2 regions of the Synechococcus sp. A15-44 genome follow, and region 1 is predicted to be linked to the other one. Evidence: predicted binding sites of a transcription regulator. Region 1 holds the regulator's gene; the other holds the start of a gene.
What was found. The regulator HrcA, encoded in region 1, represses chaperone genes, less so after heat shock. The targets are predictions, from matches to a motif close to TTAGCACTCNNNNNNNNNGAGTGCTAA.

Region 1 (8,641 bases):
GCTGTTGGCCGCCAGATCTTGCATCGGATAGCCGCGATAGGTGAGCAGCCCCTGCTCTCCATCGATGTCGCAGATCGCCGACTGGGTGGCCGGCACGCCATCCAAACCTGGACGCAGTTCGATCCCGGTCCGCGCATGGCGCAGGTCGCCTGTGTGCTGCTGGGCCACCGCCTGATTGCCTCTAACAGCAACCTAAATCGTCAATCAACAGTGCTGGCCGAAGCAAGGCCTTCAACTGCCACTGGCCCGCGGAACGACACAGCTGAATCACGCCAGCTTTCTTCAGCACCAGGGCACCCGGGTCACAGCCCAGAAGACCGCAGGCCAGATTGCCAAGATCCGGCTCATGACCGACCAAACCAAGCCGTTCATCAAAGGCGGTCATAAGCATGTTGAGGGCCCCTCCCGGCTGGAGCCGTTCATCCACCGCAAGCTCAGAAGCGAGCCCTGCCTCCAACGCCAGTTCCGCCGTTTGCAGAGCCCGGCGATAAGGGCTGGACAGCAAGCGATCCAACCGCAGCCCCCGTTGCACCAGGGCCGCCATTACCCGCTGGGTTCGCTGACGGCCAGCGGCGGTCAGGGGTCGATCCGGATGGTCCTGGCCCGCATGGCGGGGTTCAGCGATGCCATGCCGCAACAGAACCAGGTCAGCCGAGTTCGAGCCGGGCATGCAACGGAATCTCGGTACTGCCTTGCTCCTGACGATCAACGTCGACGGCCACCGCAAGGCCGCGGACCTGATCCTGAAGCGGCCGCCCCGCCATCACCTGCAGCAGGGCCCAGGGCCGCCATTGCCCCAACAGTGCGCGGGCCGGCTCATCCGCCAGCAGGAGGGCCTGCGCCGGCTGGGAGGACGCTGTGAGCTCCTTCCATTGGTTCAAGCGGGGCTGGAGGGCACGCCCGTTCTGGCGCTGCGCCAGCGCCATCAAGGACTCGCCCCACCAGTTCAGCGCAGACGAGCGAACCTGAGCCACGGCCAATTGAGCGTCCACCCCAGGCTGGCGTCCCCGCTGGCGCACCAGCCGCGTCCACACGCTCAACACCTCGCCATCGCCCTCCAGCTCAGAACGGGTCAGGCCCTGCTCCTGCAGACGTGCATCCACCGCATCCCTGGCGGGGCTTTGCGGGCGGGTGGCCAGCAGCCAGCCCTCGGGTTGGTCCTGCCAGAGGAGAGGGCCAGCATCAGCCCCCACAACAGCATCGGCCGCCGGCTGGTCCGCCAGGTGCTGCTTCAGCAACGGAGCGAACCATTGGGCCAGCGGATGGCTTTCGCTGGGATCCAACAATCGGGCCGGACTCTGCAGCTGAGCCAGCCAGCGGGCATGGCCGCCCGCCGACGCCGTCAGATCCGTGAGCCCAGGCCAGGGGTCGGTACCAAGGGCTTGCCGGAACCCAAGGCGCCCATCCACCGCCAGGGTGGATCCCTCCGGTCGCAGTGATGCCACGAGTCTGCTCAGATCGTCCCGTTGAGCCACCAGCTCAGGCAGCTGCAGCCAATGCTCAAGGGCATGGGGAGATGCCGTGAGCAGAGCCACGCCTTCGCCGAGCTCAGCCACCTGACGCTGCAGGCGTTGATCCCCCAGCTGATGCTGATCCGGAAGCTGGGAGACATCGAGGGCCTGCTCCAGCACACCCCGACCTGAGGCCACCAGCAGCAGATCGTCGTCAATCAAGGCCGTGGCCAGGGGTTGGGGGTCATGCCCCACCAACGCCCCCTGGCCGCTGATCACACCGATGCCGCGGTAACTGCTGATCTGCAGGTCTGTGCCCGCCAGGCTGCGGGTCTGCCAGAACCGTTGCAGAAAGCGCCGGGCGCCGTCGTCATCCCGACTGGTCAAAGCCAACACCCAACCGGTGTTGGGATCCCCATCGGTGAGGGTGAGACTGACCTCCTCACCAAGCCAGGGCTCCAGCTCAAGCCCGAACTGGAGGCCCGCCAAGGCAAAGACGCCTTCGCGCCACTGCCGGGCGCCATCACGGGCATCGCGGCGTTGGGAGGCAGGGGCAACGGCCTGGGCGTAGGCAGGCAACCGTCCTGGATCGGCCAACCAATGGATGGAGAGGTCAGCATCCCGGGGCACAAACCGGGCCGCCCGAGGCAGATGCAACGGCTGCTCCGCCAACTGCAGGGGGCTCTGGCGGTTCATGGTCCAGAGCAGGCCAGCGGCCAGCAAAATCAGCGACAACAGCACAGCGCCGGCAGCGCTGAGGAAGGGGCGGGCCTTCATGGGCCGGCGGTCTCGGGTCGCCTCATCTTTGTCCATCACCGCAGAATGGCGCCATGGGCCAATCCCAACAACCACAACCAATCCAAGCCTCTGAACTGCAGCAATGGCTGCAAAGCGAGCGACCTTCACCGCAACTGGTGGATGTGCGCGAGGAGGCTGAGCTTGCGATCGCTACCTTCCCAGGGGCGGTGCTGCACCGCCCCCTGAGCCAATCCAATGCATGGCTTGGAACACTGCAGGCCGACCTCAACCCCGATCAACCCGTCGTGGTGGTCTGCCATGCCGGCGTGCGCAGCTACCACTTCGGGCTGTGGCTGCTGGACCAACCCTGGGGCCTTGAGGTGTGGAACCTTGAGGGAGGCATTGATGCCTGGAGCCTTCAGGTGGATCCCAGCGTTCCCCGCTACTGATGAGCAAGCCCCTGTCCCTTCGGCAAGAACAGGTGCTTCAGGCGACAGTGCACCACTACGTCGACACGATGGAACCGGTGGGCAGCCGCACCCTGGTGCAACGCTTCGGCATTCCCGCCAGCTCCGCCACCGTTCGCTCCGCCATGGGGGCGCTTGAGCGCCGCGGCCTGTTGCATCAACCGCACACGTCCGCTGGACGCGTTCCCAGTCCGATGGGATACCGGCATTACGTGAATGCGCTGCTGCCGGAACCCGGCATCGCCGTTCAACACCTGGAACGGGAGCTCACCGGCCTCAGCCTCCGTTGGGCCGGTTTGGACGACCTGCTGATGCATCTGGCCCGGCGGCTGACGGATTTCACCGGCCTGATGAGCCTGATCACCCAACCGCAGCAGGAGAACCGCCAACTGGAGACAATCCGCCTGGTGCCCAGTGGTGATCGACTGCTGGTGATGCTGGTGGAAGCCAATGGCCGTGCCAGCCACCTCAACCTGCGTCTGCCCCACGGGGCTGAAGCCGAACTCACCGCAATGGAACGCTGGGCGTCAGCCCAGCTCGAGCAGGGGGACCTGAACTGGGAGGCACTGCCCAGGCAGCTCCAACGCAGCGGCGCTGTGCTGCGCAACGCCCTGGACCAACCAACCCCCGCCAACTCCACACAGGTGGTGTTGCATGGCCTCTCAAGGCTGGTGAGCGAACCGGAATTTGAAACCACCTCCAGCCTTCGGCCGCTGCTGGAGCTGATTGATGACCAACCCGCCACCTTGATCAGCCGCGGTGAATCCGCACGGGTGTGGATCGGCGACGAACATCCGCAGCCAGCCCTGGAGGCCTGCGCCGTGGTTCAGGCCCCCTACCGCTGCAACGAGGGGATGGGCCACGTGGCCCTGGTGGGCCCGATGCGGATGGCCTATGCCACGGCACGGGCCGCCGTGCAGCGGGTGGCCCGCCACCTGGAATTGCTGCTGGCCTGAAGCCCAAGCATCAGAGCTGATCCCCCAGCTTCTCCGCCACGGTGTTGACGTCCTTGTCGCCGCGGCCGGAGCAGTTGATCACCACTTCCATGCCATCGGCCAAGGTGGGGCAAAGCTGCTCAAGCCAGGCGAAGGCGTGGGCGGTTTCCAGGGCCGGAATGATGCCCTCAAGTTCACTCACCAGGCGCAGGGCATCGAGGGCCTGTTGGTCGGTGACTGCGGCGTACTCAGCACGCCCGATCTCCCGCAGGTAGCTGTGCTCCGGCCCCACTCCGGGGTAATCGAGACCTGCACTGATGGAGTGGGCCTCCATCACCTGGCCATCGCCGTCCTGCAGCAGCAGGCTCATGGCGCCGTGCAGCACACCGGCACGCCCCTCGGTGATCGTTGCGGCGTGGCGACCGCTGGCCACACCATCGCCAGCCGCCTCAACCCCGATCAGCCGCACGGAGGTGTCCTGAACGAAGGGGTGGAACAGGCCCATGGCATTGGAGCCACCGCCAACGCAGGCCATCAGCACGTCAGGCAGCCGGCCGAAGGCGTCCTGACACTGCTGCTTGGACTCCTCACCGATCACGGCATGGAAATCCCTCACCAACATCGGATAGGGGTGCGGACCAGCGACGGATCCAAGGATGTAGTGGGTGGTCTCGACGTTGGTCACCCAGTCGCGGATCGCTTCACTGGTGGCGTCCTTGAGGGTGGCGGTGCCGGCCGTCACCGGTTGCACCGTGGCGCCCAGCAGGCGCATACGGAACACATTGAGGGCCTGACGGCGCATGTCTTCAGCGCCCATGTAGATCACGCACTCCAGACCAAAGCGGGCACAGACCGTGGCCGTGGCGACGCCGTGCTGTCCCGCACCGGTCTCAGCAATGATCCGCTTCTTGCCCATGCGCAGGGCCAGCAGGGCCTGCCCTAGGGCGTTGTTGATCTTGTGGGCACCGGTGTGATTCAGGTCTTCCCGCTTCAGCCAGATGCGGGGACCACCGTCGGCACGGCGGTAGTGGGCGGTGAGACGCTCAGCCTCATACAACGGTGTCGCCCGGCCGACGTAGTTCTTCAGCAGACGGTTGAGCTCGGCGGTGAAGGCGGGATCGTTCCAGGCCTGGGCTGCTGCTTGCTCCAGTTCCGCCAAGGCCGGCATCAGGGTCTCGGGCACATACTGGCCGCCAAAACGTCCAAAGCGACCATGGGCTCCGGGGCGCACCGCTGGCTGCAGGCTGAAGGGATCCGGAGTACTGGCGTTGGGCAGGGTGCTGGTCACGGATCCACGGCGGAGCGTCGGCTCAGCGTAAGCAGGCGGTCACGCCATGGGGCGCCTGAATGGGCGGTCATCGACAATGCAATGCGGTTGCGACGGGTGGATGCCGAAGGGAGGCTGGCAGGAATTCAGCAGTGCCGAAAGCTTGCAGCGACCGAGCGGGCCTGCGGCGGAGCCCACGGCGAAGGCGCAGCAAATGGTGCGGGTGCAGCCCACCCGCGGCGGCAAAGGCGGCAAAACCGTCACGGTGATCCGGGGCCTGGAGCTGGATGCTGCGGGTTTCAAGGCGCTGCTGAAGAAGCTCAAGACACGGATCGGCAGTGGCGGTACCGCCAAGGACGGCGTGATCGAACTGCAAGGGGATCAGGTGGATCTGGCGCTCGAGTTGCTCAGCAAGGAGGGATACCGGCCGAAACGGGCTGGAAGGTAGGGGATAATGGCCGTCAATTCATGCTGAAGCCATGACCGCCAGCCAGACCTACGGAGAACTCACCAACAAGGGTGCGTCCACCAACATCGCCTGGCATGAGGCCTCAGTGGGCCGCGACGAGCGTTCAAAGCAACGCGGACATCGCAGCGCCATTCTTTGGTTCACCGGACTCTCTGGCTCCGGCAAGAGCACCCTGGCCAATGCCGTCAATGCAGCCCTGTTTGAAAGAGGACTGGCCACCTACGTGCTGGATGGCGACAACATTCGCCATGGCCTCTGCAAAGACCTGGGCTTCTCCGATGCCGACCGAGAAGAAAATATCCGCCGCATTGGCGAAGTTGCCAAATTGTTTCTCGATGCCGGGGTGATCGTTCTAACCGCATTTGTCTCCCCTTTCCGTGCTGACCGGGACAAAGCCAGGGAGCTTGTGAGCGACGGAGACTTCCTCGAGGTGTTCTGCGCCGCCGATCTCGAGGTTTGCGAATCCCGCGACCCCAAAGGCCTTTACGCCAAGGCACGGGCAGGCCAGATCAAGGAATTCACAGGCATCTCCAGTCCCTACGAAGCACCGGAGAATCCAGAATTAAAAATCGATACAGGCAAGCAAGAGCTGGGGCAATCTGTAGAGCTCGTCATCAAAGCCCTACAAGAAAACAGCGTCATCTGACAGGAATCAAAATCAACAATGCTTGTATCTCTTAAACACCAATTCATCTTTTTTCTAACCCCAAATGTGCGACAACAAGCATCAAAAATCACCTTGCAAAACATTGCGAAATCAGGATCACCTCAACAAAACTTGGCAAACATATTAAGCTTAAAAACTTCACATAATTAGAGTCGCTCTTGAAAAAAGAATGCAATGTCGACAATTTTAAAAAAATATGCACTGCTAGACATCCCATAGAGAAAATAATTAGTTAGTATACCTATAGAAACCGCCCAAGACTCAAAACTCGAAGGCCTGATAGATACTTGAGAAATACCGATTTCAGAAGTTTTTGCGCAGAGAAATGCAACACTCTGCGCTAAATTTTTACGCGCAAGAAAGTGGCATTTATTACGTTGACTACGTAGTACCAATCGAACATTTGACAAGACTTGAAAACTTCTTTGGCGACACACTAGGATTAAACTCAAAATTACCTCGAAAAAATACCTCTAAAGCTAGTCCTAAGGAATACATTTTAGAATACATAGAAATAGCAACAGCTGAGTTTCGGAAAGCCAGCAAAGATTTCGTCAAAAGCGTCGAAAAATACAATGAAACCCTAGACTGTTATAATAATTCGCAGCATCAGCAAATCATTAATGTCACCAGTATCGCCTAGAACTCACTCGATCAACCATTAAACAAATGCCAAAAACATTACATTTTCTACACATCGGCAAAACTGGAGGGAGCGCAATTAAAGAAGCATTAAAGAGAAATATCAAAAACCAAGAGATCTACAAAAATGAAAACAAAATCAAGGATAACATTCCATACGATATCAAAAATATTAATAATAAATTCGAATTTATCATACTTCATGGCCACAACACATCTTTGACACAGGTACCTGAATCTGATAGTTTCTTCTTTTGCATACGAGACCCTCTATCTAGATATGTAAGCGGATTTTACAGTAGACAAAGAGAGGGAAGGCCCCGCTATAATATGCCGTGGAATGTCAAAGAAAAAAAAGCATTTCAATACTTTGAATCTCCAAACGACTTAGGTGAAGCCCTCAGCTCAACAGACCTAAAATCTAAACAGAGGGCAAAACAAGCGATGAAAGGCATAATGCATATCAAGAATTCGCTATCAAAGTGGATAATCGATCAAAATTATTTTGACTCCCGTCGGAGAGACTTGCTGTATATTTTAGAACAAAAAACATTGACCAATGATTTCGAGGAATTAATCAGACGAATTGATTTTCACGAAAACATTAAGCTATCAAATGACAAGTCTTTAACACATCAATCGAGTACAATAAAAAGTGAAATCAAGTTAAGCCCACTTGCAATTAGCAACTTGAGAAAACATTACGCAAAAGATTACGCATTATATGAGCATTTTGTAAAAATCAAACAACTTATTGATCTCTGAGCTGGCTCCTCCAATTCTCGGTCAATACATATATTCAATAAGCCATGATAAAGTTGAACAAAAGCATAATCTAACATGGGTCCCGATTTTATTTGCCTTGGAGCGCAGAAAGCTGGGACTGGATGGCTTTCGCAATGCCTCCAAAGGCATCCCGGCTTATGGAATCCCGGACACAAAGAGTTTCATTTTTTTGACAGAGCTGAAATGAGCACTGAGCTCAACCAATTGGCAGCAACACCTCGAAAAGTTGTGCTAAGAAAGCTCGAAAATAGCTCATTAGATATCAACCCATCTCTGCAAGAATCCATTTTAAAATCCAAAATTATCACGTTTGAACAATATACAGATCTCTTTGGCAACGCACCATCGTCTAAGAAAAACTTGGGAGATAACGCCAAGATATGGAGCAATGAAAGTTGAGATGATTGCCCAAATGAGTGAGCTTCTCCCCAATACCAAATATTTGTATATCGTCAGAGAGCCAGTTAGTAGAGCATTAAGCTCTTTAAGAATGTGGATTGAACATGGACTTAAAAGCAATGAATCACAAGAGGTAATTATTGCTCGGTGGATGAAAAATCAGCTTGACAGAGGGCGCTACAGTAAAAATGTTACCAATATAAATCAACATTTAAAGGAGGGCGAAAAAATCAAGTACCTGCCATTCGGTCCTATCAAATCCTCTCCAATTTCTGCGAATGGTTGAAGAACATATAGATATCCCCTCATCAGACTACGATGAAATATTCACTAATGCTTATCATCAAACAAATAAAACCGTTGAAATTCCAGACTCCGCAATATCGTTTACAAAAGAAGAATTAAGCGAAGAAGCTAACTTTTTACGCAACTTTTTTGGCAATGATTTCACATCAAGCTGTTCTTGATTCTAAAGTGTTTTATCAGATTCTAGAAGCAATATTCGAATCTATTATCTACTAATCTCACTCTTTGCATGATCCGCCAGGGTTTTGATGCAACTGGCCACCGGCACCGCCAACAGCAGACCCAGCAGATCCCCCACGCCATAGAGGGCGCCCACCCGGGCCCCAATGGGCAAGGAAATCAGCAGCCAGGCCGGTTGCAACCCCACGATGCTGCCCATCAGCCGCGGTTGGATCACCTGATCCACGATCTGACCGACCACGATCGCCGCGGCAAGCAGCTCAAAGCCTGTGCGGGGGTCCTGAACCGCCAGCACCGCACTCACCGAGACAATCGACACCGCACTGGCGTAGGG
Region 2 (8,641 bases), 280 kb from region 1:
GCCTTGTCCTGCTGGCGACAGAGATCCCTGAAACGCTGAAGCGTCTCCGGAGCAAATTGAGCCGCGAAGGCACCGGGGCGCTGGGGCATGTGTCCCGACACAACCATACGAAGCAAGACGCTAACCCAGCAGATTCAGCACCCCACATCTGCCAAGCTCGGCAGCTGAGACCGCGAACCATGAGCCAGATGTCTTGAAAGACCTATGCCGATCAAGACGATCGCGGGGCATAAAAAAGAGGCCCCGCAGGACCTCTTGGCATGACTTGAGTTAGGCAGATCGGGTGGTCTCCCGACCACCCGAACGTCAATCAGTAGTCGAAGTCGCCGCCGCCCATGCCGCCGCCGGCAGGAGCTGCTTCCTTCTTCTCAGGCAGATCAGCCACGATGCACTCGGTGGTGAGCACCATGCCAGCGATGGATGCGGCATTTTGCAGACCGGAGCGGGTCACCTTGGCGGGATCGACGATGCCGGCAGCCAGCATGTCGACGTACTCGCCGGAGGCAGCGTTGAAGCCTTCGGCACCAGCGCGAGCCTTGACGTTCTCAGCCACAACAGCGCCGTTGGCACCTGCGTTTTCAGCGATGCGCATCAGCGGAGCGGTAAGAGCAGCAGCCACGATGTTGGCGCCGATCAGTTCCTCGCCGGACAGGCTGGAGGCTGCCCACTGCTCCAGGGCCGGAGCCAGGTGAGCCAGGGTGGTGCCACCACCAGGAACGATGCCTTCCTCAACAGCCGCCTTGGTGGCGTTGATGGCGTCCTCGAGACGGAGTTTCTTGTCCTTCATCTCGGTTTCGGTGGCCGCACCCACCTTCACCACAGCCACGCCACCGGCCAGCTTGGCCAGGCGTTCCTGCAGCTTCTCCTTGTCGTAGGTGGAGTCGGTCTCGTCCATCTGCTTCTTGATCTGTTCGCAGCGGGCGCCGACAGCCGCCTCGTTGCCCTCGGCAACGATGGTGGTGGTGTCCTTGTTGATGGTGATGCGACGGGCGGTGCCCAGCATCTCGAGCTTGGCGTTCTCCAGCTTGAGACCGGCATCTTCGGTGATCAGCTGACCGTTGGTCAGCACAGCCATGTCTTCCAACATGGCCTTGCGGCGATCACCAAAACCAGGAGCCTTCACAGCGGCCACGTTCAGCACACCGCGCAGACGGTTCACCACCAGAGTGGCTAGGGCTTCCTTCTCGATGTCCTCAGCAATGATCAGCAGAGGCTTGCCGGTGCGGGCGATTTGCTCCAGCACGGGCACCAGATCCTGCACCAGACCGATCTTCTTGTCGGTGAGAAGGATGTAAGGCTCGTCGAGGACGGCTTCCATCCGCTCGGTGTCGGTGGCGAAATAAGGGGAGATGTAGCCCTTATCGAAGCGCATGCCCTCGGTGACCTCGAGTTCGGTCTCCATGGACTTGCCCTCTTCGAGGGAAATCACACCTTCCTTGCCAACCTTGTCCATGGCATCGGCAATCATCTTGCCGACTTCTTCATCGTTGCCAGCGGAGATGGTGCCGACCTGAGCGATGGCATTGCTGTCAGCGATGGGCTTGGCCATTTCCTTGATCTTGCTGACCAGGAAATCAGAAGCCTTGTCGATGCCCTTCTTCAGGGTGATGGCGTTGGCACCGGCAGCCACGTTGCGCAAACCCGCCTTGACCATGGCGTGGGCCAGAACGGTGGCGGTGGTGGTGCCGTCGCCGGCGGCGTCATTGGTTTTGGAGGCGGCCTGACGGATCAGAGCAACACCGGTGTTCTCGATGTGGTCTTCGAGCTCGATCTCCTTGGCGATGGTGACGCCGTCATTGATGATCTGGGGTGCACCGAACTTCTTCTCGAGCACCACGTTGCGGCCCTTGGGACCCAGGGTCACGGCAACGGCTTCGCAGAGGATGTCGATGCCTTTTTCGAGAGCGCGACGGGCGTTCTCGTTGTAGATGATGCGCTTTGCCATGGAAGGCGGTTCCTAATGAAGAGGATGGTTAAAGGAGGCTGAGTTGAGACTCAAGCCGCAATGCAGCAGGGCTGATCTCAGTTGACGACAGCCAGGATGTCCTTCTCGGACAGCAGCACGTATTCATCGCTGCCGAGCTTGATGTCGGTGCCGGCGTACTTGCTGTAGAGGACCTTGTCGCCCACACCAACTTCGGGAGCCTGACGGCTGCCGTCGTCGTTGCGCTTGCCGGGGCCCACCTGAACCACTTCACCCACCTGGGGCTTTTCTTTGGCGGTGTCAGGCAGAAGGATGCCGCCGGCAGTCTTCTCCTCGGATTCAGAGACCTTGACGAACACGCGGTCGCCGAGGGGTTTAACGGTCGAGACGCTGAGAGAAACAGCAGCCATGGGTACTTGCAGGAGCAGGGACAGGGCGCAATGCGCCACGCATCGACGCGAGTTGGCACTCGATGCCGATGAGTGCCAACGTATGCAAGCGACCACCCCCCGGGCCATACCCCAAGCTGTGCGGGTGACCGAACCGTGGGGGGTGCAACCACAGCGGTGGTATGGTGGCGCCGCTCTGAATGGGTCCGAGCGCGCAGCGCCTGTTCCCGCAACTCTCCTTCCTATGGTCGCTTCTGCTCCTGCATCTGCTGGCACCAAGGGTGTGATCCGTCAGGTGATCGGCCCGGTTCTGGACGTTGAATTTCCCGCCGGGAAACTGCCCAAGATCTATAACGCCCTGCGCATCGAGGGGAAAAACCCCGCAGGTGACGACGTCGCTCTGACCGCTGAGGTTCAACAGCTTCTGGGTGATCACCGGGTTCGTGCCGTTGCCATGAGTGGCACCGACGGTCTTGTGCGCGGCATGGAAGCCGTTGACACCGGTGCACCGATCTCCGTGCCCGTTGGTGAAGCCACCCTCGGCCGCATCTTCAACGTGCTGGGCGAGCCCGTCGACGAGCAGGGCCCCGTCAACACCACGGCCACCGCTCCCATCCACCGGGATGCCCCCAACATCACTGAGCTTGAGACCAAGCCCAAGGTGTTCGAGACCGGCATCAAGGTGATCGATCTCCTGGCTCCCTATCGCCAGGGCGGCAAGGTCGGCCTGTTCGGCGGCGCCGGCGTGGGCAAGACCGTGCTGATTCAGGAACTGATCAACAACATCGCCAAGGAGCACGGCGGTGTGTCTGTGTTCGGTGGTGTGGGTGAGCGCACCCGTGAGGGCAACGACCTCTACGAGGAATTCAAGGAATCTGGCGTGATCAACGCCGACGACCTGTCCAAGTCGAAGGTCGCCCTCTGCTACGGCCAGATGAACGAGCCCCCCGGCGCCCGGATGCGCGTGGGCCTCTCCGCTCTGACCATGGCTGAGCACTTCCGCGACGTGAACAAGCAGGACGTGCTGCTGTTCGTGGACAACATCTTCCGCTTCGTGCAGGCCGGCTCCGAGGTGTCCGCACTGCTGGGTCGCATGCCTTCCGCTGTGGGTTACCAGCCCACCCTGGGCACCGACGTGGGTGCCCTGCAGGAGCGTGTTGCATCCACCGTTGAAGGTTCGATCACCTCGATCCAGGCCGTTTACGTGCCTGCTGACGACCTGACCGACCCCGCACCGGCCACCACCTTTGCCCACCTCGACGCCACCACGGTGCTGAACCGTGCCCTGGCTTCCAAGGGCATCTACCCCGCTGTGGATCCTCTGGATTCCACCAGCACCATGCTCCAGCCAGCTGTGGTGGGTGACGAGCACTACCGCACCGCCCGCGCCGTGCAGTCCACCCTGCAGCGCTACAAGGAACTGCAGGACATCATCGCGATTCTTGGTCTCGACGAACTGTCGGAAGACGACCGTCGCACCGTGGACCGTGCCCGCAAGGTGGAGAAGTTCCTCTCCCAGCCTTTCTTCGTGGCTGAAATCTTCACCGGCATGCCCGGCAAGTACGTGAAGCTGGAGGAGACCATCGCTGGTTTCAACCAGATCCTTTCCGGTGAGCTGGACAGCCTCCCCGAAGCCGCCTTCTACCTGGTGGGCAACATCGAGGAAGTGAAAGCCAAGGCCGAGAAGATCGCCGCCGAAACCAAGTGATCCCTGCGGGGGTGTGATTCACACCCCCGATCACGTGTTTCTCGACAGTCCGTTCTCTTTTCGAACCAAGGTTCATGTCCCTCACCCTCCGCGTGCTGGCAACAGACCAGAACGTCTTTGATGGCAGCGCCGACGAGGTGATCCTGCCCAGTACCACCGGTCAACTCGGCATCCTGCCCGGCCACATCTCCCTGCTCACCGCCATCGACATCGGTGTGCTGCGGGTGCGTGCCAACGGTGCATGGAACTCCATCGCTCTGATGGGTGGTTTCGCCGAAGTGGATGCTGATGAAGTCACCGTTCTGGTGAACAAGGCCGAACTTGGCAGCTCCATCGATGCCGCTACCGCCGAAGCCGCTTTCCAGAAGGCCTCCACCGTGGTGGCTGGCATGGAAGGCCAACCCGCTTCGCCGGAAAAACTCAAGGCGCAGCAACAGCTGAATGAAGCCCGCGCTCGCCTTCAGGCCAGCAAAACCGCCGACTGATTCATCCCCCTGTTTCAAGGTTGACGTCGTCAAAGGCCAGGGGTTACCGCCCCTGGCCTTTTTCATGATGTGGTTTGTCCGTTCGTCATCCCAACACCAGCCAAGCCACGGGAAGGCATAAAAAAACCTGCCCGAAGGCAGGTTTGCATCATCAAATTGAAAAGCGGAATCAGGCGGTACCGCAGAAGGTGACGTCGGGGAACTTGGCCTTGGCCTCGTCGAGGCTCTTGCCTTTGCCCTCTTCCTGCCAATAGTTGATCACCTCAGTGGCCTGGTTGAGCACTTCAACCCGCTCGTTGTCGGTGATCCAGCTCTTGCCTTCCAGTTCGGTCTTCAGGCTTTCCCAGGCATCCTCACGGGGCCAGAAGAAGTAGGAGGTGAGGGGGCTGGGGCCACCGCCAACGATTTGATCAACCGCAAGGGCCACGTTGTCGGGAAGCCAGAGGATCTTCAGCAGGAAGCGGCCCTCATCGGCCTTGGGGGTGTAACCGGAAGGAACACCATCAGCATCGATGGTGGCCGTGGCCAGAGCCGCGGCGGCGCCCTTCAGCACAGGACGGCCTTCAGCCTCGCTGGCTGCCGGCTTTTCAGTGGTTTCAGCTGCCTGGGTGGCGCCTTCAGCCGCGTCGGCGGACGGAGTCGCGACCTCCTGGTCGGTAGGGGCAGCGCCTTCGGTGACCGTCATGGTGTCAGCGCTCAAGACAGAAATACAAACAACTAACCTACCAGCCGCTCCCCATGAGACGTTCTGGGATCCCCAACCATCCTGCTGTTCGACATCGATGGTGTGATCCGCGATGTCGCGGGCAGCTATCGACGGGCCCTTCAATGCACTGTGCAGCACTACTGCGGTTGGCAGCCCAGCGCTGATGTGATCGATGCGTTGAAGGCTGAGGGAGCCTGGAACAACGACTGGGACGCCAGCCTTGAACTGCTGCGGCGTCATGGTGCTGAGCTGCCGGATCGCGCCGCGCTGATCGATGTGTTCAGCGGCTTCTACTTCGGCGGAGATCCGGATGGAGACCCCAGCCAATGGACGGGCTTCATCGGTGATGAGCCTCTTCTGGTGGACGCCAGCTTTTTCGCCACGCTGTCGAAGCGCAAGTTGCGCTGGGGATTTGTGAGTGGAGCTGAACCACCCTCAGCCCGCTTCGTGCTTCAGCAGCGCCTGGGGCTCCAGGACCCGCCCCTGATCGCGATGGGGGATGCCCCCGACAAACCGGACCCCACAGGCTTAATCCGCCTGGCCAAAGCACTGGGGGCCAGTGCCGAGGGAGTTCAGGTGGCCTATCTCGGCGACACCGTGGCCGATGTGAACACCGTGATCCAGGCCCGGGAACGCTGGCCGGAACAACCATTCGTAAGCCTGGCGGTGGCACCGCCTCACCTGCAAACCGCAGAGCAGGCTGCGGCGCGCGACATCTATGAGCAACGGCTGCGGGAAGCGGGCGCCGATCAAGTGCTGACGACCACTGAAGCGGTCTTGCACTGGGAAGGAGCTGCGGGATAAGGGCAACTGCGGTCCGCGAAACTCCCCGCTGATCGAGGCGATCAGCGCTCCATCGCAGCAACGCTCTTGAGGGCGCCGGCAGTGAGCACCTCATGGCCGGTCTCGGTGACGGCAACGTCGTCTTCGATGCGGATGCCGATGCCTTTCCAGCGATCGTCAATCTCTGGCTGTCCTTCCGGCACGCTGAGGCGATCGCTGACGTAAAGACCGGGCTCAACGGTGAGCACCATGCCTGGCTCCAGCGGCGCAGGTTGCTCACCGAGCCTGTAGGCCCCCACGTCATGCACATCCAGACCAAGCCAATGGCCGGTGCGGTGCATGTACAGGTGGCGGTAGTCGCCTCGCTCGATGATGCCGTCCACATCCCCGATCAGCAGGCCCAGGTCCACCAGGCCCTCCACCAGAATTCGCAGAGCGGTGTCGTGCACCGCCTCCGCCGTGCCGCCGGGAGCCACAACGGCAACTGCAGCTTCCTGAGCCTCCAGCACCAAGCTGTAGAGCTCCCGCTGTTCCGCCGTGAAGCGGCCATTCACCGGGAAGGTACGGGTGATGTCGCCGTTGTAGTAATCCTCCAACGAACAACCGGCATCGATCAGCAGCAGGTCACCGTCCTGCAGCGGGGCCGTGTTGGCGGTGTAATGCAGCACGCAGGCGTTATCACCACCAGCGACGATGGATCCGTAGGCCGGACCGCGGGCCCCGTTGCTGCGGAAGTGGGCCTCCATCGCCGCCTGCACCTCGGCTTCGTTCATGCCCGGACGGGTCATCGATCGGGCCAGCTCGTGGGCTTCTGAGGAGATGCGGCAGGCCTCCCGCAAACGCTCCAACTCATGGGGCTCCTTGCGCAGCCGCAGGCGATGCAGGATCGGCGTTGGTGCCACCAGGCCCAGGGCCGCCGTCCCCGTGCGGGCATAGGTGTCCAGTTGCCGCCCCCAGGCCGAAAGCACCATCGATTCCACCGATGCATGGCGGCCCACCCGGAAGGCAATAGCTTCGGCACCGGCGAGGTACTCGGGCAGTTTTTCGCTCAACTGATCCAGCGGATGGGCCAGGTCCGCCCCATAGCGCTCCACCGCGCCTTCGGTGCCCCAGCGGAAGCCGGTCCACACCTCAGCCGCCGGGTCCTTGGGCTGCACAAACAGCACGTAGCGCTCCCCTTCCGGTCGATGCGGCAGCAGCAGAGCCACCGCATCCGGTTCATCAAAACCGGTGAGATAAAAGAAATCGCTGTCCTGCCGGAAGGGCCATTCGCAGTCGGCGTGATGGGTCGCCAATGCCGCGGCCGGAATCACCGCGGCGGCAGCGCCGAGTTGCTCCATGAACAGGGCGCGACGACGCGCGTGGATGCCGGAGTCGAAACCGTTCACAGCAGCAGAGCGTTCAGGGAAACAGGATGGCAGTTGGCAAGGCCGAACTGGCCAGGGCCTCTACGATGCAAGGAGTTTCAGACGGCAATGAGCTCCGATCTCCTGGTGCTGTTGCTGCTGGTTTTGGTGGTGCTGCTGGGTTCGGCCCTCTGTTCCGGAGTGGAAGCCGCCCTGTTGACCGTGAGTCCAATCCGGGTGCACGAGCTGGCGGCCCGGGAACGTCCCGTGGCCGGGGCCCGGCGGCTGGCGCAGTTGCGCAAGCGGCTGGGACGCACCCTGTCAGCTCTGGTGATCGCCAACAACGGCTTCAACATTTTCGGCAGCCTGATGCTGGGCGGTTATGCCGCCTGGGTGTTCGAGCAGCGCAATATCAGCGGTGTGGCCCTGCCGGTGTTCTCGGTGGGTCTGACTGTCCTGGTGATCCTGCTGGGGGAAATCCTGCCCAAAGCCCTCGGCAGCCGTCTTGCCCTGCCGGTGGCCCTGGCCAGCGCACCCCTGTTGCATTGGCTCGGCCTGGCGCTGCGGCCGCTGGTGCTGCTGCTGGAACGGATGCTGCCGGCCATCACCGCCGAAGCGGAACTCAGCACCAATGAAGAGGAGATCCGTCTGCTGGCTCGCCTGGGCTCCCAGAAGGGAGAGATCGAGGCCGATGAAGCCGCGATGATCGGCAAGGTGTTTCAGCTCAACGACCTCACCGCCCGCGACCTGATGACGCCGCGGGTGGCGGCACCCACCCTGGATGGGAGCCTCAGCATCGAAGCCCAGCGGGCCAAGCTGATGAGCACGAACGACCCCTGGTGGGTGGTGCTGGGCGATCAAGTGGACAAGGTGCTTGGCGTGGCCAGCCGCGAGCGGGTGCTCACCGCCCTGTTGGAGAACCGCGGCCTGCTCACACCCGTTGACCTCTGCGAACCGGTGGAATACGTGCCCGAGATGATCCGGGCTGATCGGCTGCTGACGGGCTTCCGGCGCGACAGCGGTGGTGTGCGCGTGGTGGTGGATGAATTCGGTGGCTTTGTCGGCGTGATCGGTGCCGAATCGGTGCTGGCCGTGCTGGCCGGCTGGTGGCGCAAGCCGGCAGCATGAGCGGGATGCAACCCACCCCGCCCCATACCGTTGAGCGATGCCAGCTGCTGCTGGAGCACTGGCGCAGTCAGCTTCAGCTGAGCCCACGGGACCAGGGACTGCTGGGGGGTGAATTGCGGCTGCTGGATCGTCAGCTGCAACGGCTGCAGCAACGGCGCCTGCGCATTGCTCT

Region 2: the regulator HrcA is predicted to act here: its motif matches at 2,387-2,413, upstream of groES (co-chaperone GroES).

The regions. Positions count from the first base shown of each region.
Region 1 is NZ_CP047938.1:2,385,037-2,393,677, forward strand. It holds gene SynA1544_RS13355 (citrate synthase) at 1-168, opposite strand, end outside; gene sixA (phosphohistidine phosphatase SixA) at 182-670, opposite strand; gene SynA1544_RS13365 (DUF3352 domain-containing protein) at 648-2,228, opposite strand; gene SynA1544_RS13370 (rhodanese-like domain-containing protein) at 2,282-2,638, shown strand; gene SynA1544_RS13375 (heat-inducible transcriptional repressor HrcA) at 2,638-3,612, shown strand; gene trpB (tryptophan synthase subunit beta) at 3,623-4,879, opposite strand; gene SynA1544_RS13385 (translation initiation factor) at 4,980-5,306, shown strand; gene cysC (adenylyl-sulfate kinase) at 5,338-5,973, shown strand; gene SynA1544_RS13395 (sulfotransferase family 2 domain-containing protein) at 6,664-7,401, shown strand; gene SynA1544_RS13400 (hypothetical protein) at 7,477-7,821, shown strand; gene SynA1544_RS13405 (sulfotransferase domain-containing protein) at 7,811-8,107, shown strand; gene SynA1544_RS13410 (hypothetical protein) at 8,100-8,288, shown strand; gene SynA1544_RS13415 (AI-2E family transporter) at 8,333-8,641, opposite strand, start outside.
Region 2 is NZ_CP047938.1:2,103,015-2,111,655, forward strand. It holds gene SynA1544_RS11850 (hypothetical protein) at 1-89, opposite strand, end outside; gene groL (chaperonin GroEL) at 311-1,945, opposite strand; gene groES (co-chaperone GroES) at 2,023-2,334, opposite strand; gene atpD (F0F1 ATP synthase subunit beta) at 2,558-4,021, shown strand; gene atpC (ATP synthase F1 subunit epsilon) at 4,096-4,506, shown strand; gene SynA1544_RS11875 (30S ribosomal protein PSRP-3) at 4,676-5,191, opposite strand; gene SynA1544_RS11880 (HAD-IA family hydrolase) at 5,294-6,016, shown strand; gene SynA1544_RS11885 (aminopeptidase P N-terminal domain-containing protein) at 6,058-7,383, opposite strand; gene SynA1544_RS11890 (CNNM domain-containing protein) at 7,471-8,469, shown strand; gene SynA1544_RS11895 (GTP-binding protein) at 8,466-8,641, shown strand, end outside.